3 regions of the Streptomyces sp. NPDC006923 genome follow, and region 2 is predicted to be linked to each of the others. Evidence: riboswitches for the same ligand, from Rfam matches in the RefSeq annotation. Region 2 holds a riboswitch; each other region holds the start of a gene.
What was found. A riboswitch is a leader RNA that binds a small molecule or an ion and turns the genes downstream of it on or off. The one in region 2 is predicted to bind cobalamin.
Positions count from the first base shown of each region.

Region 1: another riboswitch for cobalamin. It lies ahead of ABZ707_RS14285 (ribonucleoside-diphosphate reductase subunit alpha); the one in region 2 lies ahead of ABZ707_RS00260 (cobalamin biosynthesis protein).
Region 3: another riboswitch for cobalamin. It lies ahead of metE (5-methyltetrahydropteroyltriglutamate--homocysteine S-methyltransferase); the one in region 2 lies ahead of ABZ707_RS00260 (cobalamin biosynthesis protein).

Region 1 is NZ_JBEYIF010000006.1:199,646-209,707, reverse strand. It holds gene ABZ707_RS14325 (glycoside hydrolase family 3 protein) at 1-773, opposite strand, end outside; gene ABZ707_RS14320 (carbohydrate ABC transporter permease) at 782-1,648, opposite strand; gene ABZ707_RS14315 (sugar ABC transporter permease) at 1,645-2,640, opposite strand; gene ABZ707_RS14310 (extracellular solute-binding protein) at 2,718-4,001, opposite strand; gene ABZ707_RS14305 (GntR family transcriptional regulator) at 4,283-5,047, shown strand; gene ABZ707_RS14300 (DUF3311 domain-containing protein) at 5,263-5,517, shown strand; gene mctP (monocarboxylate uptake permease MctP) at 5,514-7,133, shown strand; partial or broken gene ABZ707_RS14290 (Uma2 family endonuclease) at 7,278-7,391, opposite strand; cobalamin riboswitch at 7,492-7,634, shown strand; gene ABZ707_RS14285 (ribonucleoside-diphosphate reductase subunit alpha) at 7,779-10,062, shown strand, end outside.
Region 2 is NZ_JBEYIF010000001.1:44,639-54,700, forward strand. It holds gene ABZ707_RS00240 (hypothetical protein) at 1-1,098, opposite strand, end outside; gene ABZ707_RS00245 (class II aldolase/adducin family protein) at 1,201-1,890, opposite strand; gene ABZ707_RS00250 (inorganic phosphate transporter) at 2,064-3,299, shown strand; gene ABZ707_RS00255 (hypothetical protein) at 3,414-3,638, shown strand; cobalamin riboswitch at 3,787-3,920, shown strand; gene ABZ707_RS00260 (cobalamin biosynthesis protein) at 3,956-4,960, shown strand; gene ABZ707_RS00265 (cobyric acid synthase) at 4,957-6,540, shown strand; gene ABZ707_RS00270 (putative cobaltochelatase) at 6,629-8,731, shown strand; gene cobO (cob(I)yrinic acid a,c-diamide adenosyltransferase) at 8,731-9,330, shown strand; gene ABZ707_RS00280 (cobyrinate a,c-diamide synthase) at 9,324-10,062, shown strand, end outside.
Region 3 is NZ_JBEYIF010000020.1:50,148-60,209, reverse strand. It holds gene metE (5-methyltetrahydropteroyltriglutamate--homocysteine S-methyltransferase) at 1-1,581, opposite strand, end outside; cobalamin riboswitch at 1,760-1,948, opposite strand; partial or broken gene ABZ707_RS29350 (transposase family protein) at 2,311-2,649, opposite strand; gene ABZ707_RS29345 (NAD(P)-binding domain-containing protein) at 2,791-3,414, opposite strand; gene ABZ707_RS29340 (SDR family oxidoreductase) at 3,448-4,182, opposite strand; gene ABZ707_RS29335 (helix-turn-helix domain-containing protein) at 4,327-4,938, shown strand; partial or broken gene ABZ707_RS29330 (type III polyketide synthase) at 5,136-5,489, shown strand; gene ABZ707_RS29325 (hypothetical protein) at 5,572-5,733, opposite strand; gene ABZ707_RS29320 (NUDIX domain-containing protein) at 5,975-6,904, shown strand; partial or broken gene ABZ707_RS29315 (IS481 family transposase) at 6,994-7,778, shown strand; gene ABZ707_RS29310 (HipA family kinase) at 8,338-9,198, shown strand; gene ABZ707_RS29305 (DUF3037 domain-containing protein) at 9,195-9,578, shown strand; gene fabG (3-oxoacyl-ACP reductase FabG) at 9,741-10,062, shown strand, end outside.

The sequences.
Region 1 (10,062 bases), on a different contig from region 2:
ACGATCAGGCCCTCGTAGCCGAGCTCCTCACGCAGCAGACCGGTGAGGATCTGCGGGCTGAGAGTCGCCGGGCGGTTCGGGTCGAGCGCGGGAAGCAGGATATGCGCGCTCATCACGGATTTGGAACCCGCCGCGATCGCCGCTCGGAAAGGCAGCAGGTCACGGGCGTGCACTGTGTCCAAGTCCACGTCGATCCGGGGCATGGAGAGGTGCGAGTCCACGGCGGTGTCGCCATGGCCGGGGAAGTGCTTGGTGCAGGCGGCGACACCGGCGCTCTGCAGCCCCTCGACATAGGCGGCGGTGTGCCGGGCCACCAGCTCCGGGTCGGCGCCGAAGGACCGCACGCCGATAACCGGATTGTCCCGGTTGGAATTGACATCGGCGGACGGGGCCCAGTTGAGGTTGACCCCGCATTCGGCGAGCCGCCGGCCCAGCTCCCGGGCGACGGCCCGGGTGAGATCCAGGTCGTCGACCTCTCCCAGCGCGTAGTTGCCGGGGAAGGAGGAGCCGTGCCGTACCTCCAGGCGGGTGACGTCGCCGCCCTCCTCGTCGATCGCGACCAGGAGATCGCCGCGCTCGGCCCGCAGTCGCTCGGTGAGCGCGGCGAGCTGCTCGGGCGAGTCGATGTTGCGGCCGAACAGGCCGACGGAGGAGAGGCCCTCGCCGATCCGGCGCAGCAGCCAGTCCGGGGCGGTGGTGCCGAGGAAGCCGGGCTGGAGGACCGCGAGCGCGTCGCGGGTGAGGGTGTCCGTACTGGTTACGAGGGTGGTCATCGGCGGTCCTAACCCTTCACCGCGCCGGCCGTCAGACCCGCGGCCATTTTGCGCTGGACGAGGAGGAACAGAATCACGATGGGGACGGCCATCATCGTGGAGCCGGCCATCATCGGAGCGAACTCGGTCCCGTGCTTGGTCGAGAAGTTGGAGAGCCAGACGGTCGCGGTCTGGTTCTGCTGGCTCATCAGCATCAGCGCGTAGAGGTATTCGTTCCACGCCTGGATGAAGCCGTACACGGAGGTGGCGACCATGCCCGGGGCGAGCAGCGGGAAGACCACCCGGATGAAGGCGCTGGTGCGGCTGCAGCCGTCGACCATCGCCGCCTCCTCCAGCTCCTTCGGGATGTTGACGATGAAGCCCCGGAGGGTCCACACGGTGAAGGGCAGGATGAAGGTCAGATAGGTGATGACCAGGCCGGACAGCCTGTCGTACTGGCCGAGGTCGTTCAGCAGCAGGAAGACCGGGATGATCATGGCGACCAGCGGGACCATCTGGACCGCGAGGATGCCGACGATCACGATCTTCCGGCCGCGGAAGGCGAATCGGGAGATGGCCAGCGCGGCCAGCAGGCCGACCGCGATGCCGATGACCACCACGACGGACGAGACCAGCAGCGAGCGGCCGACCGGGCCCCAGAAGTCGGCGATGTCCAGCGCCCGGCGGAAGTTCTCCAGGGTGAACGTCCCGGGGAAGAAGCGGGGGTTCGGGTCGATCGCGTCCCTGGCCGGTTTGAACGCCGTGTTGAGCATCCAGTAGACGGGAAAGCCGACGACGACAAAGACGAGCAGGCCGATGAGGTTCCAGCCGAGCTTGCTCTTCTTGGGGCGGCTGCGGACGGCGGTGGCGGCGGGAGCCGCGGTCGTCGTGGTCACTCCACCTCTCCGATCTTGAGCATCTGGCGCATGTAGACCGCGATCACGCCCAGCAGGAGGAGGACGGTGATGAGCGCGATCGCGGAGCCCTGGGAGTAGTCGTTGACCACGAACGCCTTGTCGTACGAGTACGTGGTGAGGAGCTGGAACTCGGCTTCCGGGTGGCCGTTGCGCATCACGAACACCTGCGGGAAGACGCCCATGTCCCAGATCACCGAGAGGGTCGCCAGCATCACGATGATGGGCTTGAGGATCGGCATGGTGACATGGCGGAAGACGCCCCAGGCTCCGGCGCCGTCGAGGCGGGCCGCCTCTTCGAGCTCCTTGGGGACCTGGGTGAGACCGGCGGTGAGGGTGATGGCGACGAACGGGACGGCGCCCCAGACCACCAGCAGCATGATCACGGCAAGGCCCTGGGGGCCGCTCGCGAACCAGTTGTGGCCGATCAGGTCGACGCCGGGGATTCTGCTGAGCACCCAGTTGAGGACGCCGTAGTCCGAGTCGAACATCCACTTGAAGATGGTGATGGCGACCAGGACGGGCATGCCCCAGCTCGCCACCAGGGCTATGTTGATCAGCGTCTTCACCCAGCCGGAGACCCGCTGCTGGAGGAGGGCGATCAGCATGCCGAGCACCATGGTGAGGACGACGGCCCCGGCGGCGAAGACGATCGTACGGACGACCACCGCCCAGAACTCGCCGTCGCCGAGGACATGGGTGAAGTTGTCGAGGCCCACGGACTCCGCGGGCTGGAAGCCCCAGAGCTGGGGCTGTCCGAACTTCTGGAACGACAGGGTGACCAGCCGCACCAGCGGGTAGCCGAGCACCAGGGCGAGAACGGCCAGACAGGGCGCCAGCAGCAGCCAGGGCACCGAACCCCCGCCCGCGCCGGGCTTCTTGGCCGGTCTGCCCGGGCCGCCCGGTCCCGCGCCCGATTGTGGATCGCGCCGCGCCGGCGGCACCTTGACGGTGGTTGTCTCTACGGCACTCATCGCGCGCTCCTCAGCGGTCCCTCTCCTGGTGCGGGCCAGGCGGGGCCCCGTCCGGCCGACGGAACCCCGCCCTCAGGTCACTTGGTGTTGATGACCTTGTCGATCGCGGCGTCCGCTTCCTTCGCGGCGTCCGCGACCGACTTCTTGCCGGTGGCGATGGACTGCAGCATCGTCTGCAGCACCTGGGCCTTCTCGACCTGGCCCCAGCCCGGTGCCATCGGGACGAACCAGCTCGACTCGGCCGCCGTGGCCGGGACCGCCGTCGCCGGGTCGCTCTTCAGGCTGGCGAGGTCGGTCTTGTTGTTCGGCAGGTTGCCCTTGCCGATCAGGCCCTTCTGGCCCTGGCTGCCGGTGAAGGCGTTGATCCACTCGGCCGCGGTGGCCTGCGCCTTGGACTTGACCGGGACGGCGAGGTCGGAACCGCCGAGGAAGACGGGCATGTTCTTGCCCGACGGGCCGGGCATCACGAAGTTCTCCAGATTGCCCTTGAGCTTGCCCGTCTTGTCGACCTTCGGGTCCTCGGTCGAGGCACCCTCCCAGGCCGCGCCGAAGATCATGCCGGCGTTGCCCTGGCCGTAGACGATGTAACGGTCGGACTCGTCCTTGGTCTTGTCGCCCTTCATGTACGTGTCGAGGACCTTCTTGTAGTCGCCCAGGCCCTTGAGGGATTCGGGAGAGGAGAGGTTGGCCTTGAACGCGCCGCCCTCCTCCTTGGCGATGGAGCCGCCGGCGTCGTACACGAAGGACATGGCCGCGTACCAGTCACGGGACGGCTGGTACCAGGCGCTGAACTTGCCGCCCTTCTTCGCCTGGATCTTGTCGAGGGCGCCGGTCAGCTCGGCGTAGGTCTTCGGGACGGCCGTGACCCCGGCCTCCTTGGCCACGTCCTTGCGCCAGTTGGCCACACGGCCACCGGCGTAGTACGGCACACCGTAGGTCTTGCCCTCGTAGGTCACCGACGACTTCAGGCCGTCGAGCCACGCCTCGGAGTTGTCGAACTTGGCCGGGTCGATCTCGGCGAAGGCGCCCTTCACGGTGTAACCGAGCATCTCGGTGTTGCCCATTTCGACAACGTCGGGGGCCTTGTCCGTCGCGAGGACGGCGTCAAGCTTGGCGTTCTTGTCCGGCCAGCCGTAGTACTCGTGCTTGATCTTGATACCGGGGTGCTTCTTGGCGACCGCGTCGTCAGCGGCCTTCACCAGCTCCGGCCAGTTGTTCTGGGCATCGACCGTCAGCCATACGGTGAGCTCCTTGACGGACTCGGCACCGGCCGATCCGCCCTTGTTGTCCTCGGAGCCACACGCCGCGATGCCGACCAACATGCCCGCGACGCCGACCGCCGCGATGAGCTTGCGCTTCACGCCACCCTCCTCAGGGATTCCTGCAACCCCCCGCCCACCGCGAAGACTTACGACGAGTACTGCTGGGGCTGGGACCTGGTCTTTAATGGTTTAGACCAGTACGGGGAGCTTGGCCTAGACCTTTAGGGGTGTCAAGGGTGTATAAGAAGGGCAGTCGTGTCCGTTATCGGACCGACACCTGAGGGAGGGCGACGACCCGTGACCGGACCGTGCCACCATGTGAGCCGCGACAGACGGAGGAGCCGGTGACGGCAGCAGCGCAGGAGTCGGGAAGGCAGGCCATGGCCACGGACGGGGGCGGTACGGAGACCGAGGGCGGCGCCACGACCCGCACCGCGCGCGTGCCCAAGTACTACCGGTTGAAGCGGCACTTGCTCGAGATGACGGACACCCTGCCGCCCGGCACGCCGGTACCTCCGGAGCGTACGCTCGCCGCCGAGTTCGACACCTCGCGCACCACCGTACGCCAGGCGCTCCAGGAACTGGTCGTCGAAGGCCGGCTGGAACGCATCCAGGGCAAGGGCACCTTCGTCGCCAAGCCCAAGGTCTCCCAGGCCCTCCAACTCACCTCGTACACCGAGGACATGAGGGCCCAGGGACTCGAACCGACCTCGCAGCTCCTCGACATCGGCTATGTCACGGCGGACGACACACTGGCCGGGCTGCTCGACATCACCGCCGGCGGACGCGTGCTGCGCATCGAGCGGCTGCGGCTGGCCAGTGGCGAGCCGATGGCCATCGAGACCACGCACCTGTCGGCGAAACGCTTCCCCGCGCTGCGCCGTTCGCTCGTCAAGTACACCTCCCTCTACACGGCGCTGGCCGAGGTGTACAACGTGCATCTGGCCGAGGCCGAGGAGACCATCGAGACCTCGCTGGCCACACCGCGCGAGGCCGGGCTGCTGGGCACCGATGTCGGCCTGCCGATGCTGATGCTCTCGCGGCACTCTCTCGACGCGGCCGGCGAACCGGTGGAGTGGGTGCGTTCGGTGTACCGCGGCGACCGCTACAAGTTCGTGGCGCGGCTGAAGCGCCCGACACCCTGACAACGGCGGCGGCGGTCCGTCCGGACGGAAAACAGAAACGGACGGACCGTCAAGAACCGCGCCTCCGGGCCCGGTTCCGGATATCGCGCCTCTTATATGCCCGCCACATACCGTTGCCGTACCGATATGCGGACGGGGGGTGACGGTGGGCGAAAGCCACCCCTAGATTACCTGCGCATTACGACAGGCGATCAGTGAGGGGACGGAGCCGCCGTATGTCAGAAGTTCCGGAAGAGAAACCGCCCACGGTCACACCCATGCGAGTGGTCATCGGCCTCTGCCTGCTCGCGCCGTTCGTGGCGATGCTCTGGGTGAGTTCGTACGCGAAGGTCGAGCCGACGTTCATCGGCATCCCGTTCTTCTACTGGTACCAGATGGCCTGGGTACTGATCTCGACCGCACTGACCCTGATCGCCCATCAGCTCTGGCAGCGCGACCAGCGCTCCCGCAAGGGAGGTGTGTCGCGATGAACGGCGGCGTGAACGGCGTGGCACTCGCCGTCTTCATCTTCTTCTTCGTGGCCGTCACCGCCATGGGCTTTCTGGCCGCGCGCTGGCGCAAGGCCGAGAACGAACACAGCCTGGACGAATGGGGCCTGGGCGGACGGTCGTTCGGCACCTGGGTCACCTGGTTCCTGCTCGGCGGCGACCTCTACACGGCGTACACCTTCGTCGCCGTGCCCGCGGCGATCTACGCGGCGGGCGCGTCCGGCTTCTTCGCCGTGCCGTACACCATTCTCGTCTATCCGCTGATCTTCACCTTCCTGCCGCGTCTGTGGTCGGTGTCGCACAAGCACGGCTATGTGACCACATCGGACTTCGTGCGCGGGCGGTTCGGCTCGAAGGGGCTCTCGCTGGCGGTCGCCGTCACCGGGATCCTCGCCACGATGCCGTACATCGCGCTTCAGCTCGTCGGGATCCAGGCGGTGCTGGACGTGATGGGCGTCGGCGGCGGCAAGGACACCAACTGGTTCATCAAGGACCTGCCGCTGCTGATCGCCTTCGGTGTGCTCGCCGCGTACACCTATTCCTCGGGCCTGCGGGCGCCGGCGCTGATCGCGTTTGTGAAGGACACCCTGATCTACATCGTGATCGCGGTGGCCATCATCTACATCCCGATCAAGCTCGGCGGTTTCGACGACATCTTCCAGGCGGCGGGCGACAAGTACACGGAAGCCAAGGCCGGCGGCGTGGTGCCGCCCGCGGCCGGACAGTGGACATACGCCACGCTCGCGCTCGGCTCGGCCCTCGCGCTCTTCATGTATCCGCACTCCATCACGGCCACGCTCTCCAGCCGCAGCCGTGAGGTGATCCGGCGCAACACCACGATCCTGCCGCTGTACTCACTGATGCTGGGCCTGCTGGCGCTGCTCGGTTTTATGGCGATCGCGGCCGGGATCAAGGTGGACAACGGCCAGCTCGCGATCCCCCAGCTCTTCGAGACGATGTTCCCGGACTGGTTCGCGGGCGTGGCCTTCGCGGCGATCGGTATCGGCGCGCTGGTGCCGGCCGCCATCATGTCGATCGCGGCGGCGAACCTCTTCACCCGCAATATCTACCGGGACTTCATCAAGCCGGACGCGACACCGGCGCAGGAGACCAAGGTGTCGAAGCTGGTCTCGCTGCTGGTGAAGGTCGGCGCGCTGGTCTTTGTGCTGAGCATGGACAAGACCGTCGCGATCAACTTCCAGCTCCTGGGCGGGATCTGGATACTCCAGACGATGCCCGCGCTGGTCGGCGGGCTGTTCACCCGGTGGTTCCACCGCTGGGCGCTGCTCGCCGGATGGGCGGTCGGCATGGTGTACGGCACGGCCGCGGCCTATGGCGTGGCCAGCCCCACCCAGGCGCACTTCGGGGGGTCCTCCAAGGAGATCCCCGGCCTCGGGGAGATCGGCTACATCGGCCTCACGGCGTTTGTGCTCAATGTGGTGATCACGGTGGTGCTGACCTTCGTCCTGAGGGCGTTCAAGGCGCCCGAGGGCATCGACGAGACCAGTCCCTCCGACTACACGGCCGACGCCGGGGACCCGGGCGTGCAGGTCGAGCTGCCGCCCGCCACGGCGGCCGACCCGGACCCGGTGCACTGACCGGCCCCGCTGACACAGCGCTGTCGGCGCTGTCCGACACGTGCCTGTCCGACGCGGCGCTGTCCGACACGTGTTTGTCCGACACATGGCGCCTTCGGGCCTGACGGGCCGCCGGAACACCTCCGGCGGCCCGTCCGCCGTTCGGCGCACCCATTCCTTGAGCTGCCCGGTCTCCAGCGTGATCCCCACCGGTCCGGGAAGCGTGACCTGCCTGCCGAACGGAACCGTACGAGCGCTCTCGTAACGCACCCCGTCCGGCTCGTCACCGGGACACCTCCTCGCGCCGACGACGACGGCGGAGCCGACCGACGCCCGACGGCAAGAGCACCGGGACACAAGATGTGGGGGGTGCGTTCCGAGCAAGGCCCCACATGTATGCTCGTGCTCGCTGTCGACACAGGGGAATCCGGTGCGAATCCGGAACTGTCCCGCAACGGTGTGCTGTGGTGTGCTTTGCCATACCCGCGAGTCCGGTCACCTGCCGACGGCGCGTCCGGTTCGACCGAACCGGACGCCGAGACGTCCGGGCCCCGAGGCTGGGCCGGTGGACGCCGCACGCCGTGCTGACCCGAGTCGGGTCGTACGGGGGTGCGCGCCTCCGCTTTCCCGCCGACCGGCCCAGAGCCGAGCGAGGGAGAGCATCACGTGACCATCGCGCCAGCCGATCCGGCTTCAGGCAGCTACGAGATCACCGCGCGGGCGGCCGACGGACCGGGGACCGCCCTGCTGCGGACCCTGACGGAGCTGACCGCCGATCTGCCCGACACCGACCCCGGCAGAGTCGCCGCCGCCGCGCTGCGGGGCCGCAACGCCCGCTCGGACGAGGCGGAGTTGCGCGGACTCGCCACCGAGGCCGCCGCGGGACTGATCTCCGAGGACCCGGCCTACTCCCGTCTCGCCGCCCGGCTGCTGGCCCGCGCCATCGCGGACGAGGCGGCGGGCCAGGGCGCCGTGTCGTTCTCCGCGTCCGTCGCCGTCGGCCACCGCGAGGGCCTGATCGCCGACCGGACCGCCGGTTTTGTGACACTCAACGCGGCTCGCCTCGACGGGCTGATCGACCCGGCCGCCGACGACCGCTTCGGCTACTTCGGACTGCGGACGCTCTACAGCCGCTATCTGCTCCGCCACCCGATCACCCGTCAGGTGATCGAGACACCGCAGCACTTCATGCTCCGGGTCGCCTCCGGCCTCGCCGAGGAGGCCGCGCCCGGTTCTGCGGCGGCCGCCCACGCGCTGGACGAGGTCGCCGCGCTCTACGGTCTGATGAGCCGGCTGGACTACCTGCCGTCGTCGCCGACGCTCTTCAACTCCGGCACCCGTCATCCGCAGATGTCCTCCTGCTATCTGCTGGACTCCCCGCTGGACGAGCTGGACTCGATCTACGAGCGGTACCACCAGGTCGCCCGGCTCTCGAAGCACGCCGGCGGCATCGGCATCCCGTACTCCCGGGTCCGCTCGCGCGGCTCGCTGATCCGTGGCACCAACGGGCACTCCAACGGCATCGTCCCGTTCCTGCGGACCCTCGACTCCTCGGTCGCCGCCGTCAATCAGGGCGGCCGGCGCAAGGGCGCGGCCTGTGTCTATCTGGAGACCTGGCACGCGGACCTGGAGGAGTTCCTGGAACTGCGGGACAACACCGGTGAGGAGGCCAGGCGTACGCACAATCTGAATCTCGCGCACTGGATCCCCGACGAGTTCATGCGCCGGGTCGAGGCGGACGGCGACTGGTCGCTGTTCTCGCCCGCCGATGTGCCCGAGCTGGTCGACCTCTGGGGCGACGACTTCGACGCGGCGTACCGGAAGGCCGAGGCGGAGGGCCTGGCCCGGAAGACGATTCCGGCCCGCGAGCTGTACGGCCGGATGATGCGCACCCTCGCCCAGACCGGCAACGGCTGGATGACCTTCAAGGACGCGTCGAACCGTACGGCCAACCAGACGGCCGAGCCCGGCAGCGTCGTGCACTCCTCCAACCTCTGCACGGAGATCCTGGAGGTCACGGACGACGGCGAGACGGCCGTCTGCAACCTCGGCTCGGTCAACCTCGGCGCGTTCGTGCTGGCCTCCGGCGATCTCGACTGGGCGCGGCTGGACGAGACCGTCCGTACGGCCGTGACCTTCCTCGACCGGGTCGTGGACATCAACTTCTACCCGACCGAGCAGGCGGGCCGCTCCAACGCCAAATGGCGCCCGGTGGGCCTCGGGGTGATGGGCCTCCAGGACGTCTTCTTCAAGAAGCGGCTGCCCTTCGACTCCGCCGAGGCCGCCGCGCTCTCCACCCGGATCGCCGAGCGGATCATGCTCGCCGCGTACGAGGCGTCCTGCGACCTCGCCGAACGGAACGGCCCGCTGCCCGCCTGGTCCCGGACGCGCGCCGCACGCGGAGTGCTGCACCCGGACCACTACGACGTGGAGCTGAACTGGCCGGAGCGCTGGGCCGCGCTGCGCGCCCGGGTCGCCACCACCGGTATGCGCAACTCCCTGCTGCTGGCGATCGCGCCGACGGCGACCATCGCCTCGATCGCGGGCGTCTACGAGTGCATCGAGCCGCAGGTCTCCAACCTCTTCAAGCGCGAGACGCTCTCCGGCGAGTTCCTCCAGGTCAACTCGTATCTGGTGGCGGAGCTGAAGCGGCTCGGCGTCTGGGACGCGCAGACGCGCGAGGCGCTGCGCGAGTCCAACGGCTCGGTGGCGGGCTTCACCTGGGTCCCGGCGGAGGTCCGTGAGCTGTACCGGACGGCGTGGGAGATCCCGCAGCGCGGACTGATCGACATGGCGGCGGCCCGCACGCCGTTCCTCGACCAGAGCCAGTCGCTGAACCTGTTCCTGGAGACGCCGACCATCGGAAAGCTCAGCTCGATGTACGCGTACGCCTGGAAGAAGGGCCTCAAGACGACGTACTACCTGCGTTCGCGCCCCGCGACCCGGATCG
Region 2 (10,062 bases):
CGCCTCCTCGTATCCCGCCGGATCGGCGTTCCACATCGCGGCGTGCGGCGCGTGCGCGACGGTGTGGAGACTGATCAGGTCGGGGCGGCCGGCGGCGAGCTCGCGGGAGGCGTCCCAGGAGGCGAGGGCGTCGTCCGGGCCGTGGCAGATCAGCGTCGGAACATGCAGGGTGCGGGTGTCGGTGGCCCGACGCAGCAGGTCCCCGCGGAGCCCCGTCCTGCCCTGGGCCGCCCTGACCGCGAGCGGCAGCAGCGGTCCGGGGACGCGGCGGGCGGTGGCGAGCGCCCGCACGGTGGCCTCCCGGTCCAGCACCGGCGAGTCGAGCACCAGCCCGGAGATCCGTTCGGTGAGCGTGGAGTCGACGACGGCGTGCAGGGCCATCGTCGCGCCGATGGACCAGCCGATCAGGATCACGCGGTCGGCGCCGTAACGGACGGCGTAGCGGATCGCCGCGTCGAGGTCGCGCCACTCGGACTCGCCGAGGTGGCCGAGACCGTCGGGGGACCGGGGCGCGCCCGGGTCGCCCCGGTAGGCCAGGTCGAGCACCGGGAGTTCCAGTTCCGCCAGGAAACCCATGATGTTCAGGGGGTGCTCGCGGGTGGTGCCCAGCCCGTGGGTGGTGATCACCCAGGTCTCGCGCTGTCCCGGGACGAACCACGCGGGCAGGGCACCGAGTTCGCCGGCGACCTCCACGTCCTTGTGGTCGAGGTCGAGCGCGGTGGTCGGGTCGCCGCTGTGCGCCTGGGGGGTGAGGCGGACCCTGGTGCCCTTGGCGAGGCTGCCGCGGGTGACGCTCTCCAGCCTGCGGACGACGGTGTCGGCGGCGTGCGGCACGCCCTCCAGGACGGGCCCGACGACCGCGTGGACGCCGGCCCCCTCAAGTCCGTAGGTGCCGGGGCGCAGCGAGGCGAGGCAGCGGGTCAGGGTGACCTGTCCGGCGGCCGTGGCGTGCACGGTGAGGCGGGGGTCGCCGGGCAGGGGCCGCCCCGGCGACACCTTGAGCGCGGCGTCGCCCGCGTACCGGCCGACGGCGACCGCAGCCGCGCCGACCCCGATCAGTGTGGAGACGGCCGCTGCCGTCGCTGTAGCCGGGCGCACAGGTCCAGTGTCGTCATGCCCGCCCGCCTCGGCCAGTGGGCGTCGTCCGTCGGTGGGCGAGGCCCGGGCCCGTGGGCGCCCAGGGGCCGGCCGCGCGGGTGCTCAGCGGTTTTGGCCGTAGCCCTTGAACTTCTCCCCGGCCTCGCGTACCTGCGCCGGTGACAGCAGCGCCGGGGTGTGGCCCGGCACGGCAGCGGCGGCCAGCCAGAGTCGGGACATCCATTCCAGTTGGGCCGTGTCGTCGTACGCCTTGTCAAGAGTGTGGCCGTAGACGACGGTGCCGTGGTTCTGGAGCAGGCAGGCCGTGCGGTCGCGCAGGGCGTCCAGCATGCCGGCGGCCAGTTGGTCGGTGCCGTACAGCGCGTACGGCGCGACCCGGACGGAGCCGCCGAAGGCCGCCGCCATGTAGTGGATCGGGGGCAGTTCGGGGACGAGCGTGGAGACCGCGGTGGCGTGCACCGCGTGGGTGTGGACCACGGCGGCGGCCGGGGTGTTCCGGTAGACGGCCAGGTGCAGCGGGAGTTCGCTGGTGGGGACGAGATCGCCGAGCACCTGCCGGCCGTCGAGATCGACGGCGACGGTGTCCCCGGCCGTCAGCCGGTCGTACGGCACACCGCTCGGGGTGACCAAGATCAGTTCGCCGACCCGCGCCGACACATTGCCCGAGGTGCCGACGACGAGTCCCTCGGCCGCCGTCCTGCGGGCCGTGGCCACAAGATCCCGCCATGCGCGGGCGACGTCGTCCGGCCGCTGATCGCCCGCCGTCGCGTCCTGCCGCTGATGCCCGGTCATGCGGTGATCCTGTCAGGCGGGGCGGGTCGCCGTCACGGCCGCCGGCCCCCGGTGCATACGGAGCAACATCTCCTCACACGAGGGCACCGCGAAGCCTTATCCAGTTCACCTTCCGTTCACTCTGATTCCATAAGTTCACCGCGGCCACCGACGTCAAACGATTGCCTGGGTAAATGGAACACATCACGCTGCTGCTCGCGATCGTGATCGTGACGGCTCTCGTGTTCGATTTCACGAACGGTTTCCACGACACCGCCAACGCGATGGCGACGACCATCTCGACCGGCGCACTGAAGCCCAAGATCGCGGTGGCCATGTCCGCCGTGCTGAATCTCGTCGGCGCGTTCCTGTCCGTGGAGGTCGCCAAGACCATCTCCGGCGGGCTCATCAACGAACAGGGCATCCAGACCGAAGTGATCTTCGCGGCGCTCGTCGGCGCCATCCTCTGGAATCTCTTCACCTGGCTGCTCGGTCTGCCGTCCAGCTCCTCCCACGCGCTCTTCGGCGGCCTGATCGGCGCCACACTGATGTCGGTCGGCACTTCGGGCGTCAACGGCGGTGTGGTCATCACCAAGGTCCTGATCCCCGCGCTCGCCGCACCCGTCGTGGCCGGCCTCGCTGCCCTGCTCGCCACCCGGCTGACCTATCTGATCGGCAGCCGTACGGACGAGAAGGCCACCGCCAAGGGCTACCGCGCCGGGCAGATCGCCTCCGCGGGGCTCGTCTCCCTCGCCCATGGCACCAATGACGCGCAGAAGACCATGGGTGTGATCACGCTCGCCCTGGTCACCGGTGGCGTCCTCGCCCCCGGGGCCAATCCGCCGCTGTGGGTCATCGTCTCCGCCGGCACCGCGATCGCGCTCGGCACGTATCTCGGTGGCTGGCGCATCATCCGCACCATGGGCACCGGCCTGACCGATCTCCGGCCACAGCAGGGCTTCGCCGCCCAGACCAGTGCGGCGACCGTCATCCTGGCCTCCTCCCACCTGGGCTTCTCGCTCTCCACGACCCAGTCCTGCTCGGGCGCCGTGATGGGCGCGGGCCTCGGCCGCAGGGGCGGCGTGGTCCGCTGGTCCACCGCCACCCGGATGTTCGTCGCCTGGGGCCTGACCCTGCCGTCCGCGGGACTGGTCGCCGCCGGAGCCGAGTTCCTGACCGGGCAGGGCGCCTGGGGCGTGACGGTGGTCGCCGTGCTGCTCGTCGCGGTCTCCGGGGCGATCTGGCTCGCCTCGCGGCGGCAGCCGGTCGACCACACGAATGTCACCGCCGCCGAGCCCGCGGACATCGTCACGGCCGCCCTGGCGACCGTCCCCCCGCCGCACACGACCGGTGTCGCGCCGGGCCTCTCGACCACCATCCCGTCCCCCGCGGTCGACGCCGGCGAGCCGGCGCGGACCGCCACGGTGTAGGGGGCGCGCGAATGGGCCGGGCGGTGTCGCCTTCCTCCGGCGCCCTGCCGGGCTTCCCCTCCCGGCCTGCTCATTCCTCCCCCACCCCTTCGGGCGACCTCTAAGGACAGCAACATGTACATCGACTGGATGGCGCTCGGCTCCGTGTTCGGGGTCAGCCTCGCGGCCACGATCGGACTCGTGGGCCTGTTCACCCTCGGCGTCGTGGGGCTCGCCAAGCGCCCGCCGGCGGCCTCCGGGGGTTCCGGCGGGGCGGCGGTGGCCCGTGCGGGCGCCTATGTCTGCTTCGCGCTCTGCGGGGCGGCCGTGGCCTACGGGATCCATCTGATCGTCGTCTGAGCGGCCGGGGGCTCCACCCCCACGCCCGCCGGTCCCCGCGCCCGGGTGCGCCGGGACCGGCTCCGTCGTGTCTCGGGGCGCGGGCGCGCCATGTGGGTCTCGGCACACTGTCCCGTCGCAGGTCAGCGATGAGTTGACGGGTGTTCGGGCAGCGTGGTGGACTGCCGGGGCCATTTACGGAGGCAGAAGAGGAAGCCGGTGCGAATCCGGCGCGGTCCCGCCACTGTCACTGGGAGCCCCGTCCCCCAGGAGCCAGGAACTCTCGCCGCCGCGACACGTCGAGCCGGGGCGCGGACCCTGAGTGAGGACACTTCTTCATGCCTGGCCGCGGTGCTGCCGCCGGACGGATCTTCGCGTACGGCGCGACCGCCGGCCTCCTGGGCGACCGGCTGTTCGGCGATCCGCGCCGCGGCCACCCGGTCGCCGCGTTCGGCCGGGCCGCCTCGGCCGTCGAGCGGGTCCTGTGGCGTGACCACCGCGGCTGGGGCGCGCTGCACACCGCGGTGTGCGTCGGCGGCGCCGCCGGTGCCGCGGCGCTCGCCGCCCGGGGCGTACGGGACCACCGCGCCGCCTCCGTGGCGCTGACCGCCGCCGCCACCTGGGCCGTCGTCGGCGGCACCTCGCTGGGACGGGAGGCGCGGGCCATCGGCGACGCGCTCGCCGCCGGGGACATCGGACTGGCCCGGGAGCGGCTGCCCCGGCTGTGCGGACGCGATCCGCAGGCACTGGACGGGCAGCAGATCGCGCGGGCCGTCGTGGAGTCCGTCGCCGAGAACACCTCGGACGCCGTGGTCGGCGCGCTGGTGTGGGGAGCGGTCGCGGGCGTGCCCGGTCTGGTGGGGTTCCGGGCGGTGAACACGCTGGACGCGATGGTGGGTCACAAGTCCGCCGTCCACCGCCGCTTCGGCTGGGCCTCGGCGCGCCTCGACGATGTCGTCGGCTGGCCCGGGGCCCGGCTGACCGCCGCGCTGGCCGTGCCGGCGGGCGGCGACCCGCGCGGGGCCGTGCGCGCGGCACGGCGCGACGCGGGGCGGCATCCGAGTCCCAACGCGGGCCCGGTGGAGGCGTCGTTCGCGGGGGCGCTGGGCGTACGTCTCGGCGGGACGCTCGCGTACGGCGGCCGGATCGAGCACCGGCCGGTGCTGAACGGCGAAGGGCGGCCCGTCGAGGTCGCGGACATCGAGCGGGCGGTGCGCCTGTCGCGCCGGGTGAGCACCCTGGCGCTGGCGGCCTGTGTCGCGGGCCGCCTCGGGTACGGCGCGATACGCCGGGCCGCCGCGTCCCGCGCGGGCGCGGCGGCTGCCGGAAAGGGACACGGATGAGCCGGAACAGGCTCGGTGGCGGGCTGCTGGTGGCCGGGACCACCTCGGACGCCGGGAAGAGCGTCGTCACGGCGGGGATCTGCCGGTGGCTGGCGCGCCGGGGGGTCAGGGTCGCGCCCTTCAAGGGGCAGAACATGTCGCTGAACTCGTTCGTGACCCGCGAAGGCGCGGAGATCGGCCGGGCGCAGGCGATGCAGGCGCAGGCGGCCCGGGTGGAGCCGACCGCCCTGATGAACCCCGTACTGCTGAAACCGGGCGGTGACCGCAGCAGCCAGGTGGTGCTGATGGGGCGTCCGGTCGGCGAGATGAGCGCCCGGGGGTTCTTCGGATCCGGCGGGCCGTCCGGCTCCGCCGCGTCGTCCGCCGGGGGCGGACGGGAAGCCCTGCTGGGCACGGTCCTTGAGTGCCTGGAAGAGCTGCGGCGCACCCATGACGCCGTGATCTGCGAGGGGGCGGGCAGTCCTGCCGAGATCAATCTGCGCCGTACCGACATCGTGAACATGGGCGTGGCGCGGGCCGCGCGGCTGCCGGTGGTCGTGGTCGGGGACATCGACCGCGGCGGGGTCTTCGCCTCGTTCTTCGGGACGACCGCGCTGCTGAGTCCGGAGGACCAGGCGCTGGTCGCCGGCTATCTCGTGAACAAGTTCCGCGGTGATGTGTCCCTGCTGGAACCGGGCCTGGAGATGCTGCGCGGCCTGACCGGGCGGGCCACGCTGGGTGTGCTGCCGTACCGGCACGGCCTGGGGATCGACGAGGAGGATGGGCTCCGGGTGTCCCTGCGGGGCGGCGCCCGCGAGTCCCGGGTGTCTCCCCCGTACGGCGAGGACGTGCTGCGGGTCGCGGTGCCCGCCGTACCCCTGATGTCCAACTTCACCGATGTGGACGCGCTCGCGGCGGAGCCGGGGGTCGTGGTGCGGTTCGTGGACCGGGCCGAGGAGCTGGCCGACGCCGATCTGGTGGTCCTGCCCGGCACCCGCGGCACGGTGCGGGCCCTGGCGTGGCTGCGTGAGCGCGGGCTGGCCGACGCGATCGTCCGGCGGGCCGCCGAGGGCCGTCCCGTGCTGGGGATCTGCGGTGGCTACCAGATCCTGGGCGAGCGCATAGACGACGAGGTCGAGTCGCGGGCGGGCAGTGTCGCGGGGCTCGGCCTGCTGCCCGTGCGAATCCGCTTCGACCGGGAGAAGACCCTGGCCAGGCCGTCGGGCCGGGCACTCGGCGAGGCCGTCGAGGGGTACGAGATCCATCACGGCGTCGCGGAGGTACTCGGCGGCGAGACGTTTGTCTCGGACGCGCGGGGGCGGCCACTGGACGGCTGCCGGTCGGGGGCCGTCCAGGGCACGCACTGGCACGGGGCGCTGGAGAGCGACGCGTTCCGGCGGCGCTTCCTGACCGAGGTCGCGCGGGCGGCGGGCCGGCGGTTCGTGCCGGCGCCCGACACCCGGTTCGGCGCGCTCCGCGAGGAACAGCTCGACCTGCTCGGCGATCTCGTCGAGGAGCACGCGGACACGGACGCGCTGCTGCGGCTGATCGAGGAGGGGGCGCCTGCGGGGCTGCCCTTCGTCCCGCCGGGAGCGCCGTGATCACCCGTTTTGGCGGGGGCACCCCGGTGTGTTCCCGCCGTCGTACCCGTGCCGCCGGACGCCGTCCACTCGAAGGAGCGATCAGCATATGAGCACACCCTTTCCGTTCACCGCCGTGGTGGGGATGGACGATCTGCGGCTGGCCCTGCTGCTCAACGCGGTCAGTCCGGCGGTCGGCGGTGTCCTGGTCCGCGGGGAGAAGGGCACGGCGAAGAGCACCGCGGTGCGGGCGCTCTCGGCGCTGATGCCCGAGGTGGCGACCGTCGCGGGCTGCCGGTACAGCTGCGACCCGGCCGCGCCGGACCCGGGATGCCCGGACGGGCCGCACGGGAACGCGCCGGGGATCTCCCGGCCGGCCAGGATGGTGGAGCTGCCCGTCGGAGCGTCCGAGGACCGGCTCGTCGGCGCGCTGGACATCGAACGGGCGCTGTCGGAGGGCGTGAAGGCGTTCGAGCCGGGACTGCTCGCCGACGCGCACCGGGGCGTGCTCTATGTCGACGAGGTCAACCTCCTCCATGACCACCTGGTCGACCTGCTGCTGGACGCGGCCGCCATGGGGGCCTCGTACGTGGAGCGCGAGGGCGTCTCCGTGCGGCACGCGGCGCGCTTCCTTCTCGTCGGCACGATGAACCCCGAAGAGGGCGAGCTCCGGCCGCAGTTGCTCGACCGGTTCGGGCTCACCGTGGAGGTCGCGGCCTCGCGCGAGCCCGGACAGCGGGTGGAGGTCGTACGGCGGCGGCTCGCGTACGACGCCGACCCGGCGGCCTTCGCCGCGCGCTGGGCCGGCGAGGAGAGCGCCCTGCGGGAGCGCATCGGCACCGCGCGGGCGCTGCTGCCCGAGGTGCGGCTGGGCGACGCGGCGCTGTTGCAGATCGCCGCGACCTGCGCCGCCTTCGAGGTGGACGGGATGCGCGCGGACATCGTGATGGCCAGGACGGCCACGGCGCTGGCCGCCTGGGCCGGGCGTACCGAGGTGCTCGCGGAGGACGTACGGCAGGCCGCGCTGCTGGCGCTGCCGCACCGGCGGCGCCGTAATCCCTTCGACGCGCCGGGGCTCGACGAGGAGAAGCTGGACGACACGCTGGAGGAGTTCGGCCCCGCCGGCCCTGACGACCCCGACGACCCCGCTGGCCCTGACGGCCCCGACGACCCCGACGGCGGGCCCGGTGGCGGGCCCGGCGGTCCGGGGGGTGGCGGGCAGCCGCCGGCGTCCGGTCCCGAAGCGCAGGACACGCCCCGGGAGCCGGCGTCAGGGCAGGATGACACGCCCGCGCGGCCCGAGGCCGGGAGCGGGCCACGGGGCTCCGGGGCCGGTGAGCAGTCCGCCGTACGGGCCGCCGAGCCGTTCCGTACGAAGATGCTGAGCGTGCCGGGCCTCGGCGAGGGCGCGGCAGGACGCCGCTCGCGGGCCCGCACCGAACACGGCAGGACGACGGGCTCCCGGCGCCCCCGGGGCGCGCTGACCCGACTGCATCTCGCCGCGACCGTGCGGGCCGCGGCGCCGCACCAGCGGGCGCGCGGGCGCAGCGGCCCCGGTCTGGTGGTCCGCCGGGACGATCTGCGGCAGGCGACCCGCGAGGGGCGGGAGGGAAATCTTGTGCTGTTCGTGGTCGACGCGTCCGGGTCGATGGCGGCCAGGCAGCGGATGAGCGCGGTGAAGGGCGCGGTGCTCTCCCTGCTGCTGGACGCGTACCAGCGGCGGGACAAGGTCGGCCTGGTCACCTTCCGGGGCAGGGAGGCGGCGGTGACGCTGCCGCCGACGTCGTCGGTGGACGCCGCCGCGGCCCGGCTGGAGTCGCTGCCCACCGGTGGCCGCACCCCGCTCGCGGCCGGGCTGCTCAAGGCGCACGACGTCCTGCGGGTGGAGCGGATGCGGGACCCCGCGCGCCGTCCGCTGCTGGTGGTGGTGACGGACGGCCGGGCGACCGGCGGCCAGGATCCAGTGGCGCTCGCGTCGCGCGCCGCCCGGCTGCACGCGTCGGAAGGCACCGCCTCGGTGGTGGTGGACTGCGAGTCGGGGCCGGTACGGCTCGGTCTCGCCGGGACCCTCGCCGCCGATCTGGCGGGCACCGCCGTCACTCTGGACGAGCTGCGCGCCGACAGCATCGCCGGTCTGGTCAGGGACGTCCAGGGGACCAGGGGCGGCGGCAACGGAACCACCGGAATCAAGCACCCCAGGAGGGCCGCGTAATGCCACAGGGACAGCCGGCAGTCGTACCGGACGACGGTCTGACCACCCGTCAGCGCCGCAACCGTCCGCTGGTCCTCGTCCACACGGGCACCGGCAAGGGCAAGTCGACGGCGGCGTTCGGGCTCGCGCTGCGCGCGTGGACCCAGGGATGGCCGATCGGGGTGTTCCAGTTCGTGAAGTCCGCGAAGTGGAAGGTCGGCGAGGAGCAGGCGCTGAAGGTGCTGGGCGCGAGCGGCGAGGGCGGTTCCGTCGCCTGGCACAAGATGGGCGAGGGCTGGTCCTGGGTGCAGCGCGATTCGCAGCTCTCCAACGAGGAGGCGGCGCGCGAGGGCTGGGAGCAGGTCAAGCGTGATCTGGCGGCCGAGACGCACCGGCTCTATGTCCTGGACGAGTTCGCCTACCCGCTGCACTGGGGCTGGGTGGACACCGACGAGGTGATCGAGGTGCTGCGCGACCGGCCCGGCACCCAGCATGTGGTGATCACCGGGCGCAACGCCCCGGAGAAACTCCTGGACTTCGCGGACCTCGTCACCGAGATGACCAAGGTCAAGCACCCGATGGACGCGGGCCAGAAGGGCCAGAGGGGCATCGAGTGGTGAACGTCCCGCGCCTGGTCGTCGCCGCGCCGTCGTCCGGCAGCGGCAAGACCACGGTCGCCACGGGCCTGATGGCCGCCTTCTCGGAGCGCGGCCTCGCCGTGTCCCCGCACAAGGCCGGGCCCGACTACATCGATCCGGGATATCACGCGCTGGCGGTGTCGGCCGGGGGCCGGACACGTCCGGGCCGCAATCTGGACGCCTACCTGTGCGGCCCCGGGCTGATCGGGCCGCTCTTCGCGCACGGCGCGGCGGGCTGCGACCTCGCGATCGTCGAAGGCGTGATGGGGCTCTACGACGGCGCCTCGGGCCAGGGCGAACTGGCCTCCACCGCGCAGGTGTCGAAGCTGCTGCGGGCGCCGGTCGTGCTGGTGGTGGACGCCTCGTCGCAGTCGCGTTCGGTGGCGGCGCTGGTGCACGGCTTCGCGTCCTGGGACCCGGAGGTACGGATCGGCGGGGTGATCCTCAACAAGGTCGCCACCGACCGGCACGAGCGGCTGCTGCGCGACGCGCTGGACGAGTCGGGTGTGCCGGTGCTGGGGGTGCTGCGGCGCACCGATCTGGTCGGCACGCCGTCACGTCATCTCGGTCTGGTGCCGGTCGCGGAGCGGCACGCGGACGCGCTGGACTCGATGCGGGAGCTGGCCGCGCGGGTACGCGCCGGGTGCGATCTGGACGCGCTCCTCGCGCTGGCGCGCAGCGCGCCGCCGCTGGACGCGGCGGCCTGGGCGCCGG
Region 3 (10,062 bases), on a different contig from region 2:
GTAGGACTGCACCCAGCCGTGCTGCGTGGCGAGGTAGCCGGTGAGCTGCTCGGCGAAGTACTGGACCATGTCGTTGCGTTCGGGCTCGCCGTGCACGAGGACGTCCAGGCCGGTCTTCTCCTGGAAGGAGATGACCTCCTGGATCTCCGCCTTGATGCGCTCCTCGTAGCCGGCGGTGTCGATCCGGCGCGCGCGGAGGTCGGCGCGGGCGGTGCGCAGTTCGCCGGTCTGCGGGAAGGAGCCGATGGTGGTGGTCGGCAGCGGGGGCAGACCGAGGTGGGTGCGCTGCGCCGCCGCACGTTCGGCGTACGGCTGGGAGCGGCGGGCGTCGGCGTCGGTGACGGCGGAGGCGCGGGTCCGTACGGCGGGGTCGCGCGTGATGGGTGAGTTCGCGCGGGAGGCCAGATCGGCCCGGTTGGCGGCGAGTTCGCCGGTGATCGCGCCCGTGCCCTGGGTGAGGCCCTGGGTGAGGGTGACGATTTCGGCGGTCTTCTGCCGGGCGAAGGCGAGCCAGCGCAGGATCTGCGGCTCGATGTCCCGCTCCGGCGCGGCGTCGAGGGGCACATGCAGGAGGGAGCAGGAGGCGGCGACGTCGACGCGGCCGGCCAGCCCGAGCAGGGTGCCCAGGGTGGCCAGGGACTTCCCCAGGTCGTTCACCCAGATGTTGCGGCCGTTGACCACACCGGCGACCAGCCGCTTGCCGGGCAGTCCGCCCACGGCGGCGAGCGCCTCCAGGTTGGCGGCCGCGGACTCGGTGAAGTCCAGCGCCAGCCCCTCGACCGGGGCCTTGGCCAGCACCGGCAGTGCCTCGCCGAGCCGGTCGAAGTACGAGGCGACCAGCAACTTGGGCCGGTCGGTGAGGGCGCCGAGGTCGTGGTAAGCGCGGGCGGCGGCGTTCAGTTCGGCCGGGGTGCGGTCCTGGACGAGGGCGGGCTCGTCGAGCTGCACCCACTCGGCGCCGGCCGCGCGGAGGCCGGCGAGAATCTCCGCGTATACGGGCAGCAGACGTTCGAGCAGAGTGAGCGGGTCGAAGCCGGCGGCGACGCCGGGCGCGGGCTTGGCGAGCAGGAGGTAGGTCACCGGGCCGACCAGGACCGGCCGCGCGGTCAGGCCCAGGGCGAGGGCCTCCTTCAGCTCGGCGACCTGCTTCGCCGGGTCGGCCGTGAAGACGGTGTCCGGGCCGAGCTCCGGGACGAGGTAGTGGTAGTTGGTGTCGAACCACTTGGTCATTTCCAGCGGCGCGATGTCCTGGGTGCCGCGGGCCATGGCGAAGTAGCCGTCCAGGGCGTCGGCCTCGACGGCGGCCCGGTGGCGGGCGGGGATCGCGCCGAGCGCGACGGTGGTGTCCAGGACGTGGTCGTAGTACGAGAAGTCGCCGGTGGGCACTTCGTCGATACCGGCCTCGGTGAGCTGCTGCCAGTTGCTTCGGCGCAGTTCGGCGGCGGTGGCCCGGAGGGCGTCCGCGGTGACGCGGCCCGTCCAGTAGCCCTCGATCGCCTTCTTCAGTTCCCGGTTCGGGCCCTGCCGGGGGTAGCCGTGCACGGTGGCCCGTGCTGCCGCGGCTGCGGACTTCGCTGTCACGGAGATCTCCTTCGCGAGATGAATCCCTGAGATCCCGGAGACGGACGCGAGCGCGGAGCGGTGCCGAACCGGACGGAAACGATCCCGCGCACAGCGCGGTCATCCGCCCGACAGGTACGCCGACCCGCCCACGAGGTCACCGGAATGTCCGCGCACGGAGTGGTCCGCACGCGGGCAGTGGCAGGTCTTCGGACTCGCGGGCACGTCTCTGTCGTACGAGACACCTACTGGCCGTCGCTTCCCAGACCCTGTACGTCGGACCCAGTGCTATGACGGCGGTCGTTCCCGCTCACCGCTGCGGGGCAGTCCCGGATTCCCACCGGGTTCCCTCTTACGACGCATCCCGCCTGGCGGACGGGGCGAACCAGCTGCGCCTCCCAGCCTACGGGGTGCCGCTCCCCGGGGAAGCGAGCCGTCCAGCATCCGGAAGGCAATCGCGGACAACGTCCATGCCCGGCAGGCCGATGTGAACGGGCGGACCCTGGACCGCCGCCGGCACGGCTTGCCACCCAGCAGCGGACTAAGCCGCGGACCAACGAGTTGGTGCGTGACAGCGGGTGAGGCGTCGTTGCTGGCAGGTGGCATGATCCGGCTGTGGCGATCATGCTCAATCGGGCGGTCCTGGCCGAGTTGATTGTCCTGCACCGGGACAACCGCATGTATGAGTGGACGCCATACGTTCACGTGCCGCTCGGGTGATCTGGACGCACGAACGACTGGAACGGGTTAATCAGCGCGGCTGCCGCCGACGCGGTCGCACTCGGCGAGGGTGCCGTCCAGAAGGACGAACTCGGGACCGTACTCGCGCAGCGTCTTCCGCAGGCCCGGGGCCCGGTCGGCGAGCAGGCCCGTGACGGTGGTCGTAGGCGTGGGCGGTGCCGACGGATTTCCCGAAGCCGGCCGCGATCCGGGCGAGGGTGCCGTGGGGTGCAGGTACACCGGCGCGATGAGTGCGCGCCGCTGCGGCGGGAGTGTGCAGCGCCTGTCACCCTCACGGGTGACGATGAGCATCGTGACCCACACGGCCAGGGTGTGCGGGAGGTCGAGTGCGGCCGCGTAGGGAACCAACAGGGCTCCTGTGCTGCTGAGCCGAGGCTACGGACACCTCCCTCAACGGCACGGGAGCCCTGTGCGTTGCGCACCCCGCCCTCACGCCGGCTCCGTCCCCCGATCGGCAGCCGCTCCGAAAAGGCTCGGTCAATCGTTTGCTCAGGCGGGAAGTTCGGTGATGCTGAGGGCGAAGTTCACGTTCCCCACCCCGTGGTTGGCGAGGCCCACCGTGACTACGCCCGCTCCTTCCAGCCAGTGCGCCATTTTCAGGCCGCCGACGTCCAGCGGGCGCAGCCCGAGGCTCTCGACGAACGCCTCCACACGTGCCTTGGCCTGCGCATTGTCGCCGGCGAGGAAGACGTCGGGCCGACCCTTCTCCAGGACATGGCGGAAGACGGTGTTGAACGCCTTCACCACGTTGGCGCTGGCCGGGGCGGCCTTATCGACTTCCCGCGCGATCGAGGTCTCTTCGCGGTGGGCCAGCCCGTCGAACGTGGAATTGAAGGGGTTGCTGATGTCGACGATGACCTTGCCCGCGAGAGCGTCTCCGTACTGGGCGACGGCCGGCACGACACCGTCGTACAGCAGGGCCACGATGACGATGTCCCCGGCCGGGGCGGTGCCCCATTCTCCCGTCGTGGTGCCGCCGCCGAGAGCCTTGGCCAGGTCGGCGGCCTTGGACTGATCGCGGCCCATGACCTCGACGGTGTTGCCGCCCGCTATCGCCCGTGCGCCGATGGTGCGGGCCATGTTCCCGGTGCCGATGATGCTGATCTTGCTCATGAATTGTCCTGCCCCGATCGTGTGTTGTTCGGTTCAGATGGCGGTGGTGCCGCCGTCGGCGACGAGTTCCATGCCGTTGACGTAGCTGGAGTCGTCGGAGGCGAGGAAGAGGGCGGCGGTGGCGATTTCGTCGGGGCGGCCCATCTGGCCGCGGGGGATGAGGGACTCGAACTGGCGCTTGGTGGCCTCGTCGAAGAGTTCTTCCTGCTTGGCGGTGGCGACCTGGCCGGGGGTCAGGACGTTGACGCGGATGCGGCGGTCCTTGAGTTCGTTGAGCCAGATTCGGGCCCATGCCTGCTGGACGGCCTTGCTGCCGGCGTAGACGCTCCAGCCTGGGAAGGCGCCGAGGGAGGCGTTGGAGCCGGTCATGAGGATGGAGCCGCCGTCGTTGAAGAGCGGGAGGGCCTTCTGGACGGTGAACAGGGTGCCGCGGGCGTTGAGCCCGAACCAGGTGTCGAACTGGGCCTCGGTGATCTCGCCGAGCGGAGCGGGCTTGCCGCCGCCTGCGCTGGCCCACAGCACGTCGAGGCTGCCCTTCTCCCGCTTGACGGTGTCGTACAGGCGGTCCAGGTCGTCCAGGTTGGCGGCGTCGCCCTGGACGCCGGTGACGTTGCGGCCGATCTGCTTCACGGCCTCGTCCAGGGCGTCCTGGCGGCGGCCGGTGATGAAGACGTGCGCGCCCTCGTCGACGAACAGCTTCGCGCCGGCCAGCGCCATGCCGGTGGTGCCGCCGGTGATGACCGCGACCTTGCCGTCGAGCTTTCCCATGGTTGCTCCCTTGAGTCGGTGGTGCCGTGCGCACCTGGGGAGACGGTGTTATGTACACCGCCCTGTGTGCTTACGGTACGGGGCGGGCGGGTGGTGTGCAAACTATGTACACCGGTCGTTACCTAGCTGGGGTACCATGAACGCATGACAGAGTTGGAGAAGGGCCCCACGGGCCGCCGCCGAGGCCGGGGCGCCCGCGAGCGCATCCTCAGCGCGTCCCAGCGGCTGTTCCGCGAGCAGGGCATCAACCGCACCGGCATGGACCAGCTCTGCGCCGCGGCCGAGGTGTCCAAGCGCACGGCCTACCAGCACTTCAGCGGCAAGGACGAACTCGTCGCCGAGTACCTGCGCCGGTTCGACCCCTCCGTTCTGTCCGGCGTGTTCGACCGCACCGACCTCACGCCCCGCGAACGGCTTCTCGCCGCCTTCGACATCCCCCCCACCACCCCCCTGTGCCCCTACATCGCCGCGGCCGTCGAACTCCACGACCCCCAGCACCCCGCATCCCAGTACGCACGCGAGTACAAAAAGGCCGTCGCCGCGCGGCTCGCCGACACCGCCCGCGAAGCCGGCGCCGCCGACCCTGAACAGCTCGGTGAGCAGCTCGCGCTGCTCATCGACGGCGCCGCGGCCCGGACCCGGGTCCTGAACGCCGACGCATTCCCCACCGCCGCCGCCATCGCCGCCGTCCTCATCGACAACGCCATTCCCGTCACGGCCGGCGATGACCGGCGACGGGAGGAAGTGTCGAGTTAACGTGGCACTCCCTCGGCCGGGCTGGACGCGCTGCCGGTCGCGGCTGCACCCGCTGGTACACAACACCAGCCGCCCGGCCCGGGCCCGGAGGGATCCGGCGCCGCTTTCTGACACTTCCTGATCCGGGCAGCGACGGGCGCCCGATTGAGGAGAGCGCGGGCGACCTCCGGGGCAAGCCCCGCCGGATCGCGATTGACATGGGCAGCCGGGCGATCCGTACCTGCCTGGTGAGGGCCGGTCTCGCCTCGGAGCAGGTGGGCTATCTGTGCTGTGTGACGACGACGGGGCTGCTCACCCCCGGGCTGAGCGCGCTGCTGCTGCGGGAGATGGGGCTGCCGCCGACCGTTCAGCGTCTCGACATCGTGGGAATGGGCTGCCACGCGGCCATGAACGGCCTTACCGCTGCCAGGTCATGGTGTGTGGCCAATCCCGGGTCCGTCGCGGTGGTGCTGTGCGCCGAGGTCTGCTCGGCCGCGTACGTCTTCGACTCAACTATGCGCACGGTGGTCAACTCCCTCTTCGGTGACGGTGCCGCCGCCGTGGCTCTCACCTGCCGGCCTGCTCTTTTGGCCCGGGAGCGGGAAGGCGAGGCCAAGCCCGTTCCGCATCTGTTGTCGTCGGCCGGCCAGGTAATCACGTCGGCTCACGCTGCGCCCGCTCTCCCCCGACGACGAGCAGCACGTCGCCCGAGCCCTCGCCGACGCCGAGATCGTCCGCTGGGCCACCGGGGCACACCTGCACCGCCTGCCCGCCGACGAACGTGCCGCCCAGTGGCTGCGCACCCGCTTCATGCACCACTCCACCGACAATCCGGCCTCATGCACCGTTGCGGCCAAGGCCGGACTCCTGCTGGAGGGCACCATGCGGCAGGCCACCACCGACAACACCGGCGCCCGTCACGACTCCCCACCTCCACGCCCGACTGGCCACCGACCCAGACCCCCGCGAGCGCGTTCCCACCTCATCGTGAACACGACCGTGGGACGATCCCCGAACCTGCCGGATGCCACCACCCGCATCACCCCGAGGTCCACCTGTGTTCAGTCCAAGCGATCTCCGTACCGTTCTCACCTCGTACCTGGTCCATCACCCCACCGAGAGCACCCGCCTCGCCCCCGTGGCAGCCGCCCTCGACGCAGCACACAGGACACCGGACCCGGTACCGGTGACGTGCAGTGCCGTCGTCATCGACCACGACCGCCTCGTCCTGCACACACAGAACGCCCCCGCCGGCTCCGGCCTGCCGGGCGCCGAACACCAGGACGGGGACCGCAGTCCGCTGGCCACCGCCCTGCGCGCCGTACGTGACCAGACCGGCATCCGCCCCGGCGACCTCTGCCTCACCCCGCAATTCCTCCACGCCCCGATCGACATCGCACCGGGTCCCGGCGCAGTCAGCCGGACTTCCGGCGCACCGATCGCCGATCTCCGCTACACCTTCTACGTCGCCCACAAGCCCAACAAGCCCAACGCCCAGGCGCTCTGGCAGCCCGCAGCAGACGTCACCCTTACGGAGCTGGCGGCCAAGGTGACCGGTCTGGACGGACAGGTAAACCCGCTCAATGCCTCGGCGCTGATTTGCAACTCCCGCGGCGAGTACCTGCTGCACCTACGGGACATGCGGGAGGGTATCTGGGCTCCGGGGTGCTGGGCCTTGCTCGGCGGCGGCCACGAGCCCGGCGACCGCACTCCGGAGGACACGATCCGGCGCGAACTGGCGGAGGAAGCCGGCATCATTCCCCAGCGACTGGAGACATTCCTGGACGAAGAAGTCCGCGACCCGGACGGCCTGACCGTGCCGGTCCGAATCTTCACCGCACTCTGGGAAGGCGACCCGGCTCGGCTTCCACTCACGGAGGGCGTGATGCTCGCCTGGTTCCCTCCAGCCACAGTGCCCCGCCTTCGCCTCGGCGGAGAAACCCTCGACCTGGTCCAACGCCACGCCCGCATCGCGGAACCAACCTAGGTGTATTGACCACGAGCGTTGTTAACAGTGGGCGGCGGAGACGTGATCAAGGTTGGCGGCACGTTATGGGTAAGGGGAAGCCGGTCGGAGAAATGGGCATCTCCCGTACCACAGCCCACAAATGGGTACGGCGCCGGCGAGCCGAAGGCGATCCGGGGTTGTATGACCGCTCCAGCCGACCCCTGACGACACCGCACCGAACCCCTGCCGATGTCGAGAATCGCATCTGCGAGCTACGCCGCGACCGCAAGCTCGGCCCCGCACGGATCGGCCGATCCTGGGCATACCCAGCTAGACGGTCCACCGTGTCCTGACCCGCCACGGCCTGAACCGGCTGCGCTGGATGGACCGGCCCACGGTCATCCGACGCTACGAACGATCACGTCCCGACGAACTGGTCCACGTCGACGTCAAGAAGCTCAGCAACATTCCCGACGGCGGCGGACATCGGATCATGCCCCGCCAGCAGGCCGCCGGCAATCGGCAGGCCACAACCGACGCGCATAGGGGCGGCAGTCCCGTGACCGGCTACAGCTTCGTCCACACAGCCGTCGACGATCACTCCCGGCTCGCGTGCAGCGAGGTTCTGACCGACGAACGCAAAGAGACCGCGGCCTCCTTCTGGCAGCGTGCGAACACCTTCTTCGCCGAGCACGGCATCACCGTCGAGCGCGTCCTTACCGACAATGGCTCCTGCTGCAGATCCCCCCGCCTGTTCGGCCAGACTCTCAGCGCCGCCGATATCGTCCATAAGCGCACGCGCCCCTCTCGCCCGTAGACGAACGGCAAGGTGGAGCGCTTGAATCGCACCCTGCTCGACGAATGGGCATACGTGCGCCCGTACTCCAGTAACGCTGAACGCACCGAAGCCCTGGCGGTGCACGCGAAATCTGTGCGGTGGCCCAAGTCGCCGCGGGGGCGACGCGACGCGTGGTCGATGGCTACGGCACTGCGGGTCCGCGATGCCATCAATGAGCGGAACAGGATCGCTGTCGTGGTTGGCCTGGGGTGCGGGCTCCGCCAGGGTGAGGTGAGTCCGGAGGATGTCGACTATGTACGCGGCATGCTTCACGTCCGGCGCCAAGTACGGGCGATTCACGGAAGGCTGTACTTCGCCCTGCCGAAGGGGAAGAAGATCCGCACGGTGGATCTGCCCCCTCGGTAGCCGAGGAACTCAAGCGTCGCGTCGAAGGCTCGGTGGCTCGGACACCCCTCACCGGCGATCACCCTCGGTTACTATGCTCACTTCATGCCGGAAGCTGGCAGCAAGGGGCGCGGCGCGATCGACGGTCTGCTGGGGAGCGGGGAGACCGGCCTCGCCGGCCGAGACTCCCCAGATTCTCCCCAGCGCCGTTGACCGGTGATTTCTGCCTCTACACCCCGGAGAGGTTGTCCGTGGATTGTAAGGATGAAGAGATGGGTGGCCTGGGAAAGTGTTGGAAGAAGTTGTAGCGACCCGCTATGTCACTCCTTTGCGGGAGGGTGGATCGCTGCCCGGGATCGTCGAGGCCGACGACCTGGGCACGTATGTCATGAAGTTCACCGGCGCGGGACAGGGCCGCAAGACGCTTGTCGCCGAGGTGATCTGCGGTCAGCTCGCGCGCAGACTCGGCCTGCGCGTCCCCGAGCTGGTGACCATGCAGCTCGACCCCGTCATCGGACTCTCCGAGCCGGACCAGGAGGTACAGGAGCTGCTGAAGGCGAGCGGCGGGCTGAACCTCGGCATGGACTATCTGCCGGGATCGATCGGCTTCGACCCGCTGGCTTACCAGGTCGGTCCGGAGGAGGCCGGGCGGATCGTCTGGTTCGACGCGGTCATCAACAACGTCGACCGCTCCTGGCGCAACCCCAACATGCTTGTCTGGCACGGCGACCTGTGGCTGATCGATCATGGGGCCACCATGATCTGGCACCACAACTGGCCGGGCGCCGGGGCCTCCGCGGCCAAGCCGTACAACGCGTCCGACCACGCGCTCGCGCCCTTCGCCCCGGACATCGCGGCGGCCGCGGCGGAGCTCGCGCCGCTGGTCACCGAGGAGTTGCTGACCGAGGTCACCGCCGACGTACCGGACGAGTGGCTCGTCGACGAGCCCGGCTTCGACTCGACGGACGCGCTGCGCCGCGCGTATGTGGAGCCGCTGCTCGCGCGTGCCGCGACGATCCACGAACGGGTGATCCTGGACGCGCCCGCCAGGCCCAAGCCGTCGGCGGCGCCCGGCTGGCTGGCCGACCGCCTCGCGCCCCGCCCGCAGCAGGCGCGGGGGACGAACGACACGAAGGACGGCGGCCGGTGAGTACGAGGGACGTCTACGAGTACGCGCTGCTCCGGGTGGTGCCGCGCATGGAGCGCGGCGAGTGCATGAACGCCGGGGTGCTGGTCTACTGCCGCGCGCGGTCCTATGTCGCCGCCAGGACCCATCTGGACGAGTCCAGACTGAAGGCGCTCGACCCGCACGCGGACATCGCCGGGGTACGGGCGGCGCTGCGCGCGGTCGAGAGTGTCTGCTGCGGAGGTGACGGGGCGGGGCAGGCCGCCGGGGACGACCCGGGCCGGCGCTTCCGCTGGCTGATCGCGCCGCGCTCGACCGTCGTACAGCCGGGGCCCGTGCACACCGGGCTGACGGCCGATCCGAAGGCGGAGGCGGAGCGGCTGCTCGACCTGCTGGTCCTCTGACGGACGGGGCCTTCCGATGTGACATCCACGGCCGATCCCCACGCCCCGCCCGTGGCCCGTTGACACCGGGTGCCGGGGCTTCTAGCGTCTCGTCTGCCGAAGCTACTAAGCGGTTGCTCAGCGATCGAGGGGCCGCGGGATTCTAGGGCGAGGAGAACAGGGATGTCCACCACCGAGCAGCGCGTAGCCATCGTGACCGGGGCGGCGCGCGGCATTGGCGCCGCCACCGCCGTGCGGCTGGCCGCGGAGGGCCGCGCCGTCGCCGTACTCGACCTCGACGAGACGGCCTGCAAGGACACCGTCGAGAAGATCGGCGCGGCCGGCGGCACGGCGCTCGCCGTCGGCTGCGACGTCTCCGACAGCGCGCAGGTGGGGGCCGCCGTCGCGCGGGTCGCCGAGGAGCTGGGGGCGCCGACCGTCCTCGTCAACAACGCCGGTGTACTGCGCGACAATCTGCTCTTCAAGATGAGCGAGTCCGACTGGG